Regions from separate parts of the Streptomyces sp. NPDC101234 genome, predicted to be linked through region 2. Evidence: riboswitches for the same ligand, from Rfam matches in the RefSeq annotation. Region 2 holds a riboswitch; each other region holds the start of a gene.

Region 1 (3,491 bases), on a different contig from region 2:
CGCCTTGAAGGGCGCGACCTTGACGCCCTGTCGCACCAGCCACCGGCAGATACCCGCGGTGACGACACTCTTGCCGGCGTCCGAGGTGGTGCCGGCGACGAGAAGACCACCGTTCATGACGTACGTCCCTTCCGTCCCTTCGCGGCGAGGCGCGCGGCGACGGTCACGCCGAGCGCGAGCAGACCGACACGACGGGAGAGCCGTACCGCCCGCCGGATGTCCGCGACCTCCACGGCCCGCCCCTGCGTGTTCAGCACGGGCCGGTGCTCGACCCGTCCCGCATACGACAACGTCCCCCCGAGCCGCACCCCCAACGCCCCCGCGAACGAAGCCTCCACGGGCCCCGCGTTGGGACTCGGATGCCTGGCCGCGTCGGCCCGCCAGGCCCGTACGGCTCCACGGGCATCCCCACCGGCGGCCGTCGCCAGCACGGCCGTCAGCCGCGCCCCCGGCCACCCGGCGACGTCGTCCAGCCGTGCGGAAGCCCACCCGAACCGCCGGTACCGGGCCGACCTGTGCCCGACCATGGCGTCCAGGGTGTTGACGGCGCGGAACCCCACCAGCCCCGGCACACCGGCCAGGGCTCCCCACACCAGCGCGCCCACGACCGCGTCACTGGTGTTCTCGGCGACGGACTCCACGACGGCACGGGCGATCCCGTCGGCGTCCAGGGCCTGCGGATCCCGTCCGCACAGATGCGGCAGCCGGGCACGGGCGGCCTCGACGTCCCCCGCCTCCAGGGCCCGCCCGATGGTCCGCGCCTCGCGCGCGAGCGACGTCCCGCCGACAACCGCCCATGTGGCAGCGGCGGTCAGCGCGACGGAAGCGGTGGTCGACGGTCGTACGACCCGCTGGGCCACGGCCCCCAGAGCCACGGCGCCGCCGGCGCACACGGCGGTGTGCAGAGCGCCCCACCCGCGATCGTCCCGCCACAGCACCTTTTCCACGGCCCCGGCCGCCCGTCCGAACACGGCGACCGGATGCCCCCGGCGCGGATCGCCGAGCAGCAGATCACCGAGAAGGCCGGCGGCGGCGCCGTACGCGAAGACGCGATCGGCACCCATCGGCTCAGCCGGCCGTGGGGTCGGGGACGAGCCGGGTACTGAACCTCGATCGGCAGCCGCACATGGCGTTATGTCCTCACTCAGGGTGTCCGCGCCCTGGTTCGACGAGACCGGCGGTGAGAGTTCCTGGCTCCCGGGGCTACCTACCCCGGTGACAGTGGCGGGACCGCGCCGGATTCACACCGGCTTCCTCTCTTGCCGCCGTACATGGCTCCGGCAGTCCACCATGCCCCCGGAAGACCCGTCAACTTGCCGTTGACCTGCGAGGGGAGAGTGTGCGAAGGCCCACATCGGGTGCCCTGCGGGGCTCCTGGGACATGCCGAAGGCTCCTTCCCGAGCGGGTCGGGGAGGAGCCTTGTCGGTCGTGTCCGGGTCTCGGCGGCGACGGTCCCGGTCAGGCCTTCGCCACGATCAGGTGGATGCCGTACGCCACAGCTGCCGCGCAGGCCGCGAAGCAGACGTAGGCGGCCGTCACGGCCAGGGCCGCGGAGTTGCCCTGGGCCGTGGCGCGGGCGCGGGCGGAGAGGCCCTTGATGCCGAGGGTGAAGAGGGCCACCAGGCCCACGGTGGCCACGAGGCTGACGCCGAAGACGGAGCCGATGGCTGCCCAGTCGATGCTCATGTTGGTTCTTCCTCGGGGTCAGACGGTGGCGGCCGGGTCGGTCGCGGCAGCGGCGGCGGGGGAGGGGATGGTGGCCGTGAGGCCGTCGGTCACCGGGCCCGCGGGCGGGGGAGTGACCGCGGCGATCGCCGTGGTGACCACGCCGGCCGGTTCCTCGGCCGCGGTGTCGTTGACGTTGGCGCTGTCCACGACCTCGCGGCGGGAGAGCTTCCAGATCGCCGCGCCGGCGGCCACCAGGAAGACGCCGACGGCCGCCGTGCCCCAGTCGCCGAGGTCCGTCACGGACTCGGCGAGCGCGCCGACCAGTGCGGCCGCCGGGAGGGTGAGCACCCAGGCGACGAGCATGCGGGTCGCGGTGGACCAGCGGACGGTGCCGCCCTTGCGGCCCAGGCCCGCGCCCATCACCGAACCGGAGACGACGTGCGTGGTGGAGAGGGAGAAGCCGAGGTGGGAGGAGGCCAGGATGGCGGTGGCCGCGCTGGTCTGGGCGGCGAAGCCCTGCTGCGGCTGAAGGTCGGTCAGGCCCTTGCCCATGGTGCGGATGATGCGCCAGCCGCCGATGTAGGTGCCGAGCGCGATGGCCAGACCGGCGGAGAGGATGACCCAGGTGGGAGGGTTCGAGCCGGGGGCGATGGAACCGCCCGCGATCAGCGCGAGGGTGATGATGCCCATCGTCTTCTGCGCGTCGTTGGTGCCGTGCGCGAGCGAGACCAGGCCGGCGGAGGCGATCTGGCCGGCGCGGTAGCCCTTGCGGGTGGCCTCGTCGTCGGCGTTCTTCGAGAGCGCGTAGGAGAAGCGGGTGGAGAACATCGCCGCGAGACCCGCGACGACGGGGGCGGCGACCGCCGGGAGCAGGACCTTGGCGACGAGCACGTCGCCGTGGACGGCGCCGAACCCGGCGGAGGCGACGGTGGCGCCCACCAGACCGCCCATCAGGGCGTGCGACGAGCTGGAGGGCAGACCCACCAGCCAGGTCACCAGGTTCCAGAGGATGGCGCCGACCAGGGCGGCGAAGATGACCTCGGGACGAATGCCGTTCTCGTCGACGAGGCCCTTGGAGATCGTGTTGGCGACCTCCACGGAGAGGAAGGCGCCCACCAGGTTGAGCGCGGCGGACATGGCCACCGCGATCTTGGGCTTGAGCGCACCGGTCGAGATGGTTGTGGCCATCGCGTTGGCGGTGTCGTGGAAACCGTTCGTGAAATCAAACGCGAGTGCGGTTACCACCACAATCGCGAGGATCAGCGAGAAGTTTTCCATTTACCCAGGCAATCGTTCGAAGTCATTGGTTGTTGGACCGTAGGCAACCTGGGTGAACGGGAGGTGAACTGGGGTGGACTTGGGGGTGTCTATGACGGAGGGCCGTCATTCCGCTTACGGTCCGACGGCCCGGTCGCCGCTTGGCTGGTGGCCCTTGGCGAACGACCTCAGCCGGCTCGCCGACCCGTTGAAGAGATTCTGGTCACCCGGCAGGCTGCCGCTGTTGTCGTACTGCCAGAAGGTCCAGGACGACCATCCGGCCGGCAGCGCCCCGGCGTCCGCCGAGCCGTGCCGGGCGATCCACAGCGCGTGGTCGGCGGCGAAGGCGCTGCTGCCGCCGGTGCACAGGTTCCACCAGTGGGTGGTCGTGTAGATCACCGGCCGCCGGCCGGTCTCCCGGTGCAGTTCGTCGCTGAAGGACCTGATCCAGTCGACCATCCTGGCGCTGCTCATGCCGTAGCACTTGTGCTTCTTGTCGTACGGGTCGTACTCGACGTCGAGCGCGGGCGGCAGCGTCCAGCCGTCCGCGGTCCAGGTGCCGCCG
Region 2 (3,491 bases):
AGGTGAACTCGACGCCGTAGTGGTCGGGGTGCAGCACACCCTGCGCGGTACGGGTCTTCTCCCAGGCCGGCAGCGGGCCGTTGCGCTCGGCGAGGTCGGCGGAGGCCTCGTACGCGACGAGCATGATCCGCTCGGCGATCCGGGTGGAGAGCGCCTTCGCCTCCGCCGAGTCGAAGGGCAGCCGCAGCTTGAAGAAGACGTCCTGGAGGCCCATCGCGCCGAGGCCGACGGGACGCCACTTGGCGTTGGAACGGCCGGCCTGCTCGGTCGGGTAGAAGTTGATGTCGACGACCCGGTCGAGGAAGGTGACGGCGGTGCGGACGGTCTCGTCCAGCCGCTCCCAGTCGATGTCCCCGCCGGTCACGAAGGCTCCCAGGTTCACCGACCCCAGGTTGCAGACCGCCGTCTCGCCGTCGTCCGTGACCTCCAGGATCTCCGTGCAGAGGTTGGAGGAGTGGACGACATGGCCGGGGACGGCCGTCTGGTTCGCGGTGCGGTTGGCCGCGTCCTTGAAGGTCATCCAGCCGTTGCCGGTCTGCGCGAGGGTGCGCATCATCCGGCCGTACAGGTCACGGGCCGGGACCGTCTTGCGCGCGAGTCCGTCGGCCTCGGCCTTGCGGTAGGCCGCGTCGAACTCCTCGCCCCACAGGTCCACCAGCTCCGGGACATCGGCGGGGGAGAAGAGGGACCACTGCCCGTCGGCGTTCACCCGGCGCATGAACTCGTCCGGGATCCAGTGCGCGAGGTTCAGGTTGTGCGTACGGCGGGCGTCCTCACCCGTGTTGTCGCGCAGCTCCAGGAACTCCTCGAGGTCGGAGTGCCAGGTCTCCAGGTAGACCGCGGCCGCGCCCTTGCGCCGACCGCCCTGGTTCACCGCGGCGACCGAGGCGTCCAGGGTCTTCAGGAACGGCACGATGCCGTTGGAGTGTCCGTTGGTGCCGCGGATCAGCGAACCCCGGCTGCGGATCCGGGAGTACGACAGACCGATGCCGCCGGCGTGCTTGGAGAGGCGGGCGACCTGGTGGTAGCGGTCGTAGATGGAGTCCAGCTCGTCCTTCGGGGAGTCGAGGAGGTAGCAGGACGACATCTGGGGGTGCCGGGTGCCGGAGTTGAAGAGGGTGGGGGAGGAGGGGAGGTAGTCGAGGCGGCTCATCAGGCGGTAGAGCGCGGTGACTTCGTCCAGTGCGCGCGCGGTGTCGTCCTCGGCGAGACCGGCGGCCACCCGGAGCATGAAGTGCTGGGGCGTCTCGATCACGCGCCGGGTGATCGGATGCCGGAGCAGGTAGCGGCTGTGGAGCGTGCGGAGCCCGAAGTAGCCGAAGCGGTCGTCGGCGTCCGGGTCGACGAGGGCGTCCAGGCGGGCCGCGTGCAGCCGTACGAACTCGGCGGTCCGGTCGGCGATGAGCCCCTCCCGGTGCCCCACCGCCACGGACTCGGTGAAGGACGTCACGCCCTGCGAGGTGGCCTCGGCGCGGACGGAGACCGTGAGCAGACGGGCGGCCAGCCGCGAGTAGGCGGGGTCCTCCGAGATCAGGCCGGCGGCCGCCTCCGTGGCCAGCTCGCGCAACTCCGCTTCGTCGGCCCGCGCGGACCGGCCGCGCAGCGCGGCGGCGGCGACCCGGCCGGGGTCGGCGTCGGGGAGGTCGGCGGTCAGCTCGGTCAGGGTCCGCAGCAGCGCGGTTCCGGGACCGTCCTCTTCCACGGAGATGGTCGCTGAAACCGGGTCGGCTGGCGCGATGGTCACGTGGGGCTCTCCCTCGCTCGGCACAGGGCCTGGCGGAGGGCAGGAGGCAGCACACGGGCGAGCGCACGCGTGTCGCGTCCCCGGCCCACTCCACGAGGCCCGGACGTCAGAACACCCGGGCCGGATGGCCGGATGTGCTGTCGGCAGGTCCTCGGACTGACTCCTGCGCACAGATGTGCGCAAGTACACCGTTGCGGGACAGTTCCGGATTCGCACCGGATTCCCCTGTGGTGACAGCGAGCATGAGCATACATCTAGTGCCGGGCTGTCGTGTCACCCCCAGATGTTGTGTCGCGGTGGTGTCAGAGCGTCAGCTCGTAGGTGAGGAGAGTGATGTCGTCCAGCTCCGGCAGCGGATTCCAGTCCCGCTCGGGTGTGCGGACGAAGCCCAGCCGTTCGTAGATCCGGTGGGCGGCGAGCATGGTGCGCTGTGTGGAGAGCACGACGCGGAAGCAACCCGTGGTGGCACGGGCCCGCTCGACACAGGCACGTACGAGTGCCTCGCCGGCGCCCTGGCCCCGGGCCGCGCGGTCGACCGCGAGCATCCGGATCTCGGCCTCCCCGGGGCGCGCGATGTCGGCCATGGGACCACCGGCGGGGACGAAGGTGACTCCGCCGAGGAGACTGCCGTTCCGTACGGCCACGAGTATGTCGGCCGCGGCCGCCCGCCCGGCCACGTCTCTCAGCTCGCCCAGGTAGCTGTCGCTCTCCCCGAAGTCGAGAAGGCCGTCCCGGAGGTAGGCCTGAGCGGTGATCTCGCCGAGGGCTTCGTACTCGGCGGGGTCGGCCGGCCGGATCCTGATGTCCATGCCGCCGAGTCTGCCGGAGGCCCCCACTGCCCAGCCACGGTGTTTCCGCCGTGGTGCGGCCGGGTTGCGGGCAGCGGTGGGAGTGATTCCATGGAACTAGGTGTGGTCGCCCCCTCGGTTCCTTGGCCCCGAGCACAGATCTCGGAAGGAATTCGCCATGACGAGGGTCGTCCGTCACCCGCCCGGCAAGGAGCGGCCGCGCTCCGCGCAGATGGCGACACTTGGTCCGAGACGCGCGGGCAGCCGGGCCGGATGCCGACTCGCCCGCCACTGGCACTCCCTGATGATCCGTCTGGAGGCCCGCCGGGGGACCGCCCGCCCCAAGAAGTGGCGCAGATGGGCCTCCTACGCCAATGTCACCAGGCTGATCTGGCTGGTCGCCGTGCTCACGCTGCTCGCGTGGATCATCGAGGGCCTGTACATCGTGGGCGTGCACCACACCACCGAGTTCGAGCACTGGCGGGAGAAGAGCAAGGCGTTCGACATCGTCTTCAAGTTCGTCGGTCCGATACTCGCCGCTTCGATCGCCGCCGCGCTCTTCCTGTTCTGGTGGTACCGCTGGACCAAACGGCGTTACCTCACCAAGGCACTGCGGGACCCCGGCGGACTGGTGCCCACCGCCGGGCCCGACACCGCCGAGATCGTGGGCCGGGAGGAGATCGCCCAGGTCATCGCCGAGCGGCTGCGGGAGCGCGACACCCGTCGGCCGTATCTGCTCGTCGGCGGGGTCGGCGCGGGGAAGACCGCCGTCCTCGTACGGCTCACCGAACTCCTGGCCTGCCAGCACGCCGTACCGGTCCCGATCCGGCTGCGGGACGCGGGCGACGGAGCCGACCTGAACTTCGAACACCTGGCCAAGCGGCGCTTCACCGACGAGGCGCCCAAGGGCATCCTGGCGCGCAGCAAGACCGACCGGGTCTGGCAACAACTCCTCGCCG
Region 3 (3,491 bases), on a different contig from region 2:
GGTGTAGGGGTTGACCACTGTGAGGTCGAGCGAGTGCCGTTCGGCGATCCGCCCCCAGTAGGCGACCGAGGCACCGCCGAGCGGGTCGGCGCCGATGCGCAGCCCGGAGGCCCGGACCGCGTCGAGGTCGAGGACGCTGGGCAGGTCGTCGACGTAGACGCCCATGAAGTCGTACCGGCCGGTGGTGGGCGCGGCGAGCGCACGCTCGTACGGGATGCGCTGTACGTCCTTCATCCCGCCCGCGATGATCTGGTTGGCGCGGTCCTGGATCCAGGAGGTGGCGTCGGAGGCGGCGGGGCCGCCGCTCGGCGGGTTGTACTTGAAACCGCCGTCGGCGGGCGGGTTGTGCGAGGGGGTGACGACCACCCCGTCCGCGAGGCCGGCCGTACGACCCCGGTTGTGGGTGAGGACGGCGTGCGAGACGGCCGGGGTGGGGGTGTAGCCGTCGGCGCTGTCGACGAGGACGGTGACGCCGTTGGCGGCGAAGACCTCAAGCGCGGTGACCTTGGCGGGCTCGGACAGGGCATGGGTGTCGGCGCCCAGGAACAGGGGGCCGTCGGTGCCCTGGCCGCTCCGGTACTCGCAGATGGCCTGGCTGGTGGCCGCGATGTGGTCCTCGTTGAACGCGGTCGTCAGGGACGATCCGCGGTGTCCCGAGGTGCCGAACGCGACCCGCTGGGCAGGGTCGGCCGGGTCGGGGTGCAGCGCGTAGTAGGCCGTGACCAGCCGGGCCACGTCGACGAGGTCCTCCGGAGCCGCCGGCCGGCCCGCTCGCTCATGCGGCATGAGTCCACTTCCTCCGCAGTCGTTGATCGATCGCTCGGCGCCCATCTTTCCTTGTCAGCGGCGGTGGACGCGAGTGCGGCACCGTCCGTACGCCGAAGACACGGCGGGTTCACGGCGGGTTCACAGCAGCCGCAGGGCCCCTGCGGGCCCGGCGGGCGCACACGAAAGGGCCCCCGGACGGTTCCGGAGGGCCCTCGCGTGTCGTTCGGTGAGCTGCGGACATCCGCCGTCAGTGTGCTGCGGACATCTTCCGTGCGGCGGCCGGAGCCCTCGCCGGCTTCGGGTTGAGCACGCGCTCGGCCAACTCGCCGAACAGCAGCCCGAATCCGCCCCACAGGGTCAGCTGGATGGCCAGTGCCGAGAGCCGGAACCGCCACAGCAGGGTGGCCGGGAAGTCCTTCGGCACCTCGTTGACGACCGGCAGGAACTGGTAGGCCAGCCCGATGACGACGGCGAACGCGACCACCGCGAGCACCGTCGCCCACCAGGTGCCCAGCCGTGGCTGGAGCCGCTTTCCCAGGATGGTCGCGGCGACCGCCAGCAGCACGCTGAGCAGCATCATCAGGAAGTAGAGGGTGGTGCGTTTCCCGATGGTGTCCGGGTCGCCCACCGACGGCGGGTTGGCCGGGTACTTCAGGAACGGCACCACGTACACGGCGAGCAGCGCGCAGCCCGACAGCAGCAGCGCCGTCGCCCGCGGCGAGAAACGCCCGACGCGGCCCAGGGCGAAGCAGAAGGCGAGTGCGGCGATACCGCCGAAGGCGACCCCGTACACCAGCACACCGGTGGCCAGGCCCGCGGTGGACTGCAGGGAGCGGGAGACGACCTCCATCTCGTGCTCGTGCGAGTGGGCGTCCTCGAAGCTGATCGCCTTGTCGACGTTCGGCTCACCCAGCAGGTAGGCGGCGACCAGGGCGAGCACGCCGGCGGCAAGGCCGGCGAGCATGCCCCGCACCAGGAGGTTCCGTACCGTTGCGGAGTTCATGTGATGTACGGCGTCCCTCGCGTCAGTGGCAGGGGAAACCGAGCAGATGGCGGGCGTCGTGCACCCACTCGTGGACGTCCGTGCCGTTGAACACGGAGGTGGCGCCCTGCTCGGCGCCGACGAAGTAGAGCAGGACGAGCATCAGGATGCCGAAGAAGACCGCCCAGGGAGCTATCGCGGACAGCGGCAGCTTGGCGGGAACGGCGGGGGTGTTGGCTGTCGGCGGAGCGACGGTCTGCGCCATGGCAGGACCTCCTCTGGGAGTTCGCGTCCCAACTCGGTGGTGCACATGACGACGGCCACGGGTCTGACTGGCAAGCGCCCGGGGGCTCTTGCATACAGTGGCGCGACCGTGCCGGATTCCCACCGGCTTCCGTCTCGCCGTCGTCGATATCGGACAGACCGTACCGCGTGTGGAAGGTACGGCCAAGACCGCGTCACCGGTCGTGATCTTCGTCTCGCGCCTGGTGGGCGGTCGGCGGCCCGGCTCATCCGGGCGGGGCGAGGCCCAGTTCGCGCTCGCCGAGCGGCGCGAAGAAGCGGTCGACGTCGGCGTCGGTGACCTCGGCGAGGGTGGCCGGGGACCAGTGCGGGTGGCGGTCCTTGTCGACGACCTGGGCACGGATGCCCTCGACCAGGTCATGGGTGGCGAGAGTTGCGCAGGAGACCCGGTACTCCTGGTCCAACACCTGCTCCAGCGAGCCGAGTCGCCGAGCCCGGCGCAGGGACTTCAGGGTCACCTTGAGAGAGGTCGGCGACCTGGTGAGCAGGGTCTCCGCCGCCTGCTTGGCGGCCGGGTCGCCGTGCGCCGACAGCCGCTGGACGATCTCCTCGACGGTGTCGGCCCGGTAGCAGGCGTCGATCCACGCACGGTGGCCGGCCAACTCCCCTTCGGGCGCCGACCGCACATGCCGAGCAAGCGCTTCCGGTACGGGCCGTTCGGCGAGGTCGTCGACGAAGGGCCGGATCGAGCCGGACGGCATGAAGTGGTCGGCGAGTCCGCACAGCAGGGCGTCGGCGGCGCCGATCTGTGCGCCGGTCAGGGCGAGATGGGTGCCCAGTTCGCCGGGGGCGAGGGCGAGCAGGCGGGTGCCGCCGACGTCGGGGACGAAGCCGATCCCGGTCTCCGGCATGGCGATCCGCGAGCGTTCGGTGGCGATCCGGACGCTGCCGTGCGCGGAGACGCCGACACCGCCGCCCATGACGATGCCGTCCATGATCGCGACATACGGCTTGGGGTAGCGGGCGATCCGGGCGTTGAGGTGGTACTCGTCGTACCAGAAGGCGGCCGCGGCGGTGCCGTCGCCGTCGCGGGCGTCGTCGTGGACGGCACGGATGTCACCGCCCGCGCACAGGCCGCGCTCCCCCGCGCCGGTGATGACGACGGTCTCGACGGCCGGATCGTGCTCCCAGGCGGTCAGGGCTTCGGCGATCCGCAGCACCATCGGGTGCGACAGCGCGTTGATCGCCTTCGGCCGGTCGAGGGTGATGTGTGCGGCCCGGCCGGTCGTGTGCAGCAGGACGTCGCTCATCCGGACGCCTCCGTCGGTTCGTGGGCCACGGTGACGCGCATGTTCTCGTCGGTTCCTTCCGGGTCGGGTGGACTCGTCGGTCACGGACGATCTTCTCGCGACCGGTCGGTCCGCAGCGCGACGGCCCGTCGGAGTGCGTCCCGGCAGGCCACGACGGCGGGGTGCCCGCCCCGCCCGCGGCGTACGGC
Region 4 (3,491 bases), on a different contig from region 2:
ACGGCGGTCACAGCTGCCGCTGCTTCCGGCGGCCGCTGAACAGGAAGCCGATGCCGATACCCGCGACGAGACCCGTGCCGACGATCCACCACACACCGGTGCCCGACGACTTCTTCGCCCCGGTGTGCTCGGCGGCAGCCGCCCGCGGGGCCGGTCCCGTCGCGTTCAGCGCCGTCACCAGGTCCGTACCGCCGAAGTCGCGCGGATCCGCGCCCATCGCATGCGCCGCGAAGATCAGCTCGGCGTAGGCCGCGGGCCCGCTCTGCTTCGCCCACTGCGCGGAGTTCGCCGTCAGCCAGGCGTACGGCTTCTTCGCCGGCTTCGTCCAGCCCTGCGCGGCCATGGCGACGACCGCGTCGGCGGTGTTGCCGTAGTCCGGCTGGGGCTTGGCACCGGGGAGCGCGGAGACCAGGTAGCCCTTCTCGTGCACGGCGTCCGCGAGGTACTCGGCGCCGTTGCGGGCCACCTCCTCCCGGGTGAGGGCCTTGTCGGAGTTGGCGCAGATGTATCCCTCCGCCGGGGCCTTGCCGGCCGTCGCCGCGAACCCCTTGCCGAGGGCGCCGAGCACCCCGGCGGCCGTGGCGTCCGCGTTGGCGGACAGCTTCCCCGTCTTGTCCGGCTGGTAGGCGAGGCCACCGCCACCGCCACCGTCCTGGTCGCAGGGGATGGACCACTTGGCCAGCAGGTCGTACGGCGTCCGGTCCGCGCTCGCGCCGGCCGCCGCGAGGGCGCCGATGACCACACCGGTGGAGTTGGTGTCGCTGGGCGAGCCAGGGGCGTAGCCCCAGCCGCCGTCCTTGTTCTGCTGCGACTTCAGCCAGGTCACGGCCTTGCCCACGGCGGAGTCGTGGCCGCCGACCGCCTTCAGTGCCTGTACGGCGGCCGCCGTGCTGTTCGTGTCGACCGTCACCTTGGCGTCGCAGGCCGCCGTCGGCTCGGCGCGGAACGCGGCGAACGCGCCGTTCGCGCACTGCTGCCCGGCCAGCCAGTCCACCGCCTTCGCGGCCGGGGTCACCCCGACCGTGTGCTGGGCGAGCAGGGCGAGCGACTGGCGCCAGACGCCGTCGTACTTGGGGTCCGTGCTGCCGTACAGCCCCGACGGGAGCACCGCGGAGGCGGACGGGGACGGATCGTCGGCGGCCAGTGCGGTCATCGTGGGCATGGCGGCGCCGATGACGGCGGTGGCGGCCAGCACCGCGGCGCTGCGGCGGAGGACGTTCATGGTCGGCGGGTGCCTCTCCCTGTGGGGGAGCCGGGCAGCACGGGACACCCCGGCGGCTCGGCTCCGTAACCTCGACGGTGCCGTGCGCCGACGGACACCGGCGCACCTGAGCCGATCAACGTCCGCGCGGGGCAGTCCGGCTCGCCGCACGGAACGGCTCACGGTTGCGGGTCAGCGCCGGAATTACACCGGCTTCCCCCCGTACGGGTGATGACGACCCCGCTACTTTACCGGGCGTCAACAAGAAGCTGAGGGGCGGCTGTGCGGAGACCGTTTCGTCATGGTCGCGCCATGACGGGGAGACTGCTCGGCTCGGGGCGTTCGGCCGATGTGTACGAGATCGACGAGGCGTGGGTGCTGCGCCGTGAGCGGGGCGACCGGGGGACTCGGCGGCCAAGGGCGCGCTGATGACGTACGCATGGGAGCACGGATACCCGGTGCCCCGGGTGCGGCCCTCCGGCTCCCGGACCGACCTGGTGATGGAGCGGCTGTCGGGGCCGACCACGCCGGCGGTACTGCCGGCGGGCGGGATGGGTTGTCGCGTCTGGTGGGCGGCACGGGTGATTCGATAGCCTCGCGACTGCTCGGCCGACCGACCGACGACGCACGTCCAGGGGGACCTTGGTGAGCGACGCCCATGCCCCGCTGACCGGCGTACCGGAACGGCTGGGGGAGCTGTCCTGCCGCACCGGAATCCCCGTCGGGGTCGTCGCCGAACTGCTCGGCGCCGCCTTCGAGGGTGCCGCCGCCAACTGAGCCGAGCGCCCGTGCATTTCAGTCCACCCGGGTCGGAACCGCCCTCCTCGAACAGGGGGCGGATGTCGCAGAAAGCCTCAGCACTCATGTCTGACAGAGCCACCGCAGCGGTCCGTCGTACCGCGATCGTCATCGGCGGCAGCACCGCCGGACTGCTCGCCGCCTCGGTCCTCGCCACCCGCTTCGACGAGGTCACCGTCGTCGAGGCCGACCGGCTGCCCGCGGGCCCCGCACACCGCAAGGGGCTGCCGCAGGCCAGACACGCCCATCTCCTGTGGTCGGGCGGCGTGGCCGCCCTCGAAGACCTGCTCCCCGGCATCACCGGCGAACTCGTCGGCAAGGGCGCCGGACTCATCGACGTGATGAAGGACCTGGTCAGCAAGGCGCCTTCGGGACACTGGTTCCGGCGGTTCACCGACTCCCGGCACAACATGATCGTGTGCAGCCGTGACCTGCTGGACGCGGTGATCCGCGCGGACGTGCTCGGCAGGCCCCGGGTGACGCTGCGGGACGGCACCCGGGTGGCGGGGCTGGTCGGAGACCGCGACCGGGTGACCGGCATCCGCATCTCGGACGACGACGAACTCGGCGTCCTGCACGCAGACTTGGTGATCGACGCGAGCGGCCGGGGCTCCCGGACGCCGGACTGGCTGACGGAGCTGGGCCTGCCGCCGGTCGTGGAGCGCGTCGTGGACGCCGGGGTGGCCTACGCCAGCCGCGTCTACGAGGCCCCGCCCGCGACCACCGCCGTGCCCCGCTACCCGGTCGTCAACGTCCAGGCCGACCCGCGCAACGCCCCCGGCCGCGGCGGGGTCCTCGTCCCCATCGAGGGCGGCCGCTGGCTGGTCACCGTCTCCGGTACGCGGGGCGGACAACCGACCGCCGATCCGGCCGAGTTCGGGCCCTTCGCCCTGACCGGCCTCAAGGACCCGATCATCGGCCGGCTGATCGCCAACGCCAAGCCGCTGACCGACCCGGTGACCACCCGCAGCACGGCCAACCGCCGCCGCTACTACGAGAACGCCCCCGCCTGGCCGGAGGGCTTCGCGGTGATCGGCGACGCGGTCGCCGGCTACAACCCCGTCTACGGCCACGGCCTCTCGGTCGCCGCCCAGAGCGCGATCGCGGTCCGCGAGGTGCTCGACCGGCACGGTGCGGGCGCTCCGGGCACCGCCCGCCGTATCCAGCGCGCGGTGGCCCGCCCGGTGGGCAACGCGTGGAACCTGGCCGTGGGACAGGACGCGTACTACCCCGGAGCGGCACCGGAGCCGCCGACGGCGGTGGAACGCCTGCTCACGGCGTACGTCGACAAGGCGGTGGCGGCGGGCTCGGAGAACCCGCGCGCACTGCACGGACTGCTGGACGTGATGAGCCTGAAGACGGCCCCGACGCGGCTCTTCGCCCCCGACATGCTGTGGAACATCTTCTTCGGGGGCCGGAAGGGGCCGTTGGGAGAGGTGCCGTTGTCGACGGCGGAGCGGGCGGCGGCGGGGCTGGAGGGGTAACTCACGGG

Evidence for each region. A riboswitch is a leader RNA that binds a small molecule or an ion and turns the genes downstream of it on or off. The one in region 2 is predicted to bind cobalamin.
Region 1: it holds a riboswitch for cobalamin, as region 2 does, so the genes downstream of both, ACIRR9_RS39290 (cobalamin biosynthesis protein) here and ACIRR9_RS03240 (ribonucleoside-diphosphate reductase subunit alpha) in region 2, are expected to answer to the same signal.
Region 3: it holds a riboswitch for cobalamin, as region 2 does, so the genes downstream of both, ACIRR9_RS07165 (CbtB-domain containing protein) here and ACIRR9_RS03240 (ribonucleoside-diphosphate reductase subunit alpha) in region 2, are expected to answer to the same signal.
Region 4: it holds a riboswitch for cobalamin, as region 2 does, so the genes downstream of both, ACIRR9_RS11665 (prenyltransferase/squalene oxidase repeat-containing protein) here and ACIRR9_RS03240 (ribonucleoside-diphosphate reductase subunit alpha) in region 2, are expected to answer to the same signal.

The regions. Positions count from the first base shown of each region.
Region 1 is NZ_JBIWOA010000028.1:78,666-82,156, forward strand. It holds gene ACIRR9_RS39285 (cobyric acid synthase) at 1-117, opposite strand, end outside; gene ACIRR9_RS39290 (cobalamin biosynthesis protein) at 114-1,064, opposite strand; cobalamin riboswitch at 1,164-1,306, opposite strand; gene ACIRR9_RS39295 (hypothetical protein) at 1,460-1,687, opposite strand; gene ACIRR9_RS39300 (anion permease) at 1,706-2,947, opposite strand; gene ACIRR9_RS39305 (lysozyme) at 3,062-3,491, opposite strand, start outside.
Region 2 is NZ_JBIWOA010000001.1:693,411-696,901, forward strand. It holds gene ACIRR9_RS03240 (ribonucleoside-diphosphate reductase subunit alpha) at 1-1,744, opposite strand, end outside; cobalamin riboswitch at 1,869-2,001, opposite strand; gene ACIRR9_RS03245 (GNAT family N-acetyltransferase) at 2,047-2,553, opposite strand; gene ACIRR9_RS03250 (ATP-binding protein) at 2,711-3,491, shown strand, end outside.
Region 3 is NZ_JBIWOA010000003.1:150,107-153,597, forward strand. It holds gene pgm (phosphoglucomutase (alpha-D-glucose-1,6-bisphosphate-dependent)) at 1-786, opposite strand, end outside; gene ACIRR9_RS07160 (CbtA family protein) at 1,016-1,771, opposite strand; gene ACIRR9_RS07165 (CbtB-domain containing protein) at 1,794-2,015, opposite strand; cobalamin riboswitch at 2,052-2,192, opposite strand; gene ACIRR9_RS07170 (enoyl-CoA hydratase/isomerase family protein) at 2,260-3,303, opposite strand; gene ACIRR9_RS07175 (LysR family transcriptional regulator) at 3,384-3,491, opposite strand, start outside.
Region 4 is NZ_JBIWOA010000005.1:217,406-220,896, reverse strand. It holds gene ACIRR9_RS11670 (SCO2322 family protein) at 1-11, opposite strand, end outside; gene ACIRR9_RS11665 (prenyltransferase/squalene oxidase repeat-containing protein) at 8-1,222, opposite strand; cobalamin riboswitch at 1,335-1,459, opposite strand; gene ACIRR9_RS11660 (hypothetical protein) at 1,630-1,794, shown strand; gene ACIRR9_RS11655 (hypothetical protein) at 1,847-1,978, shown strand; gene ACIRR9_RS11650 (NAD(P)/FAD-dependent oxidoreductase) at 2,065-3,483, shown strand.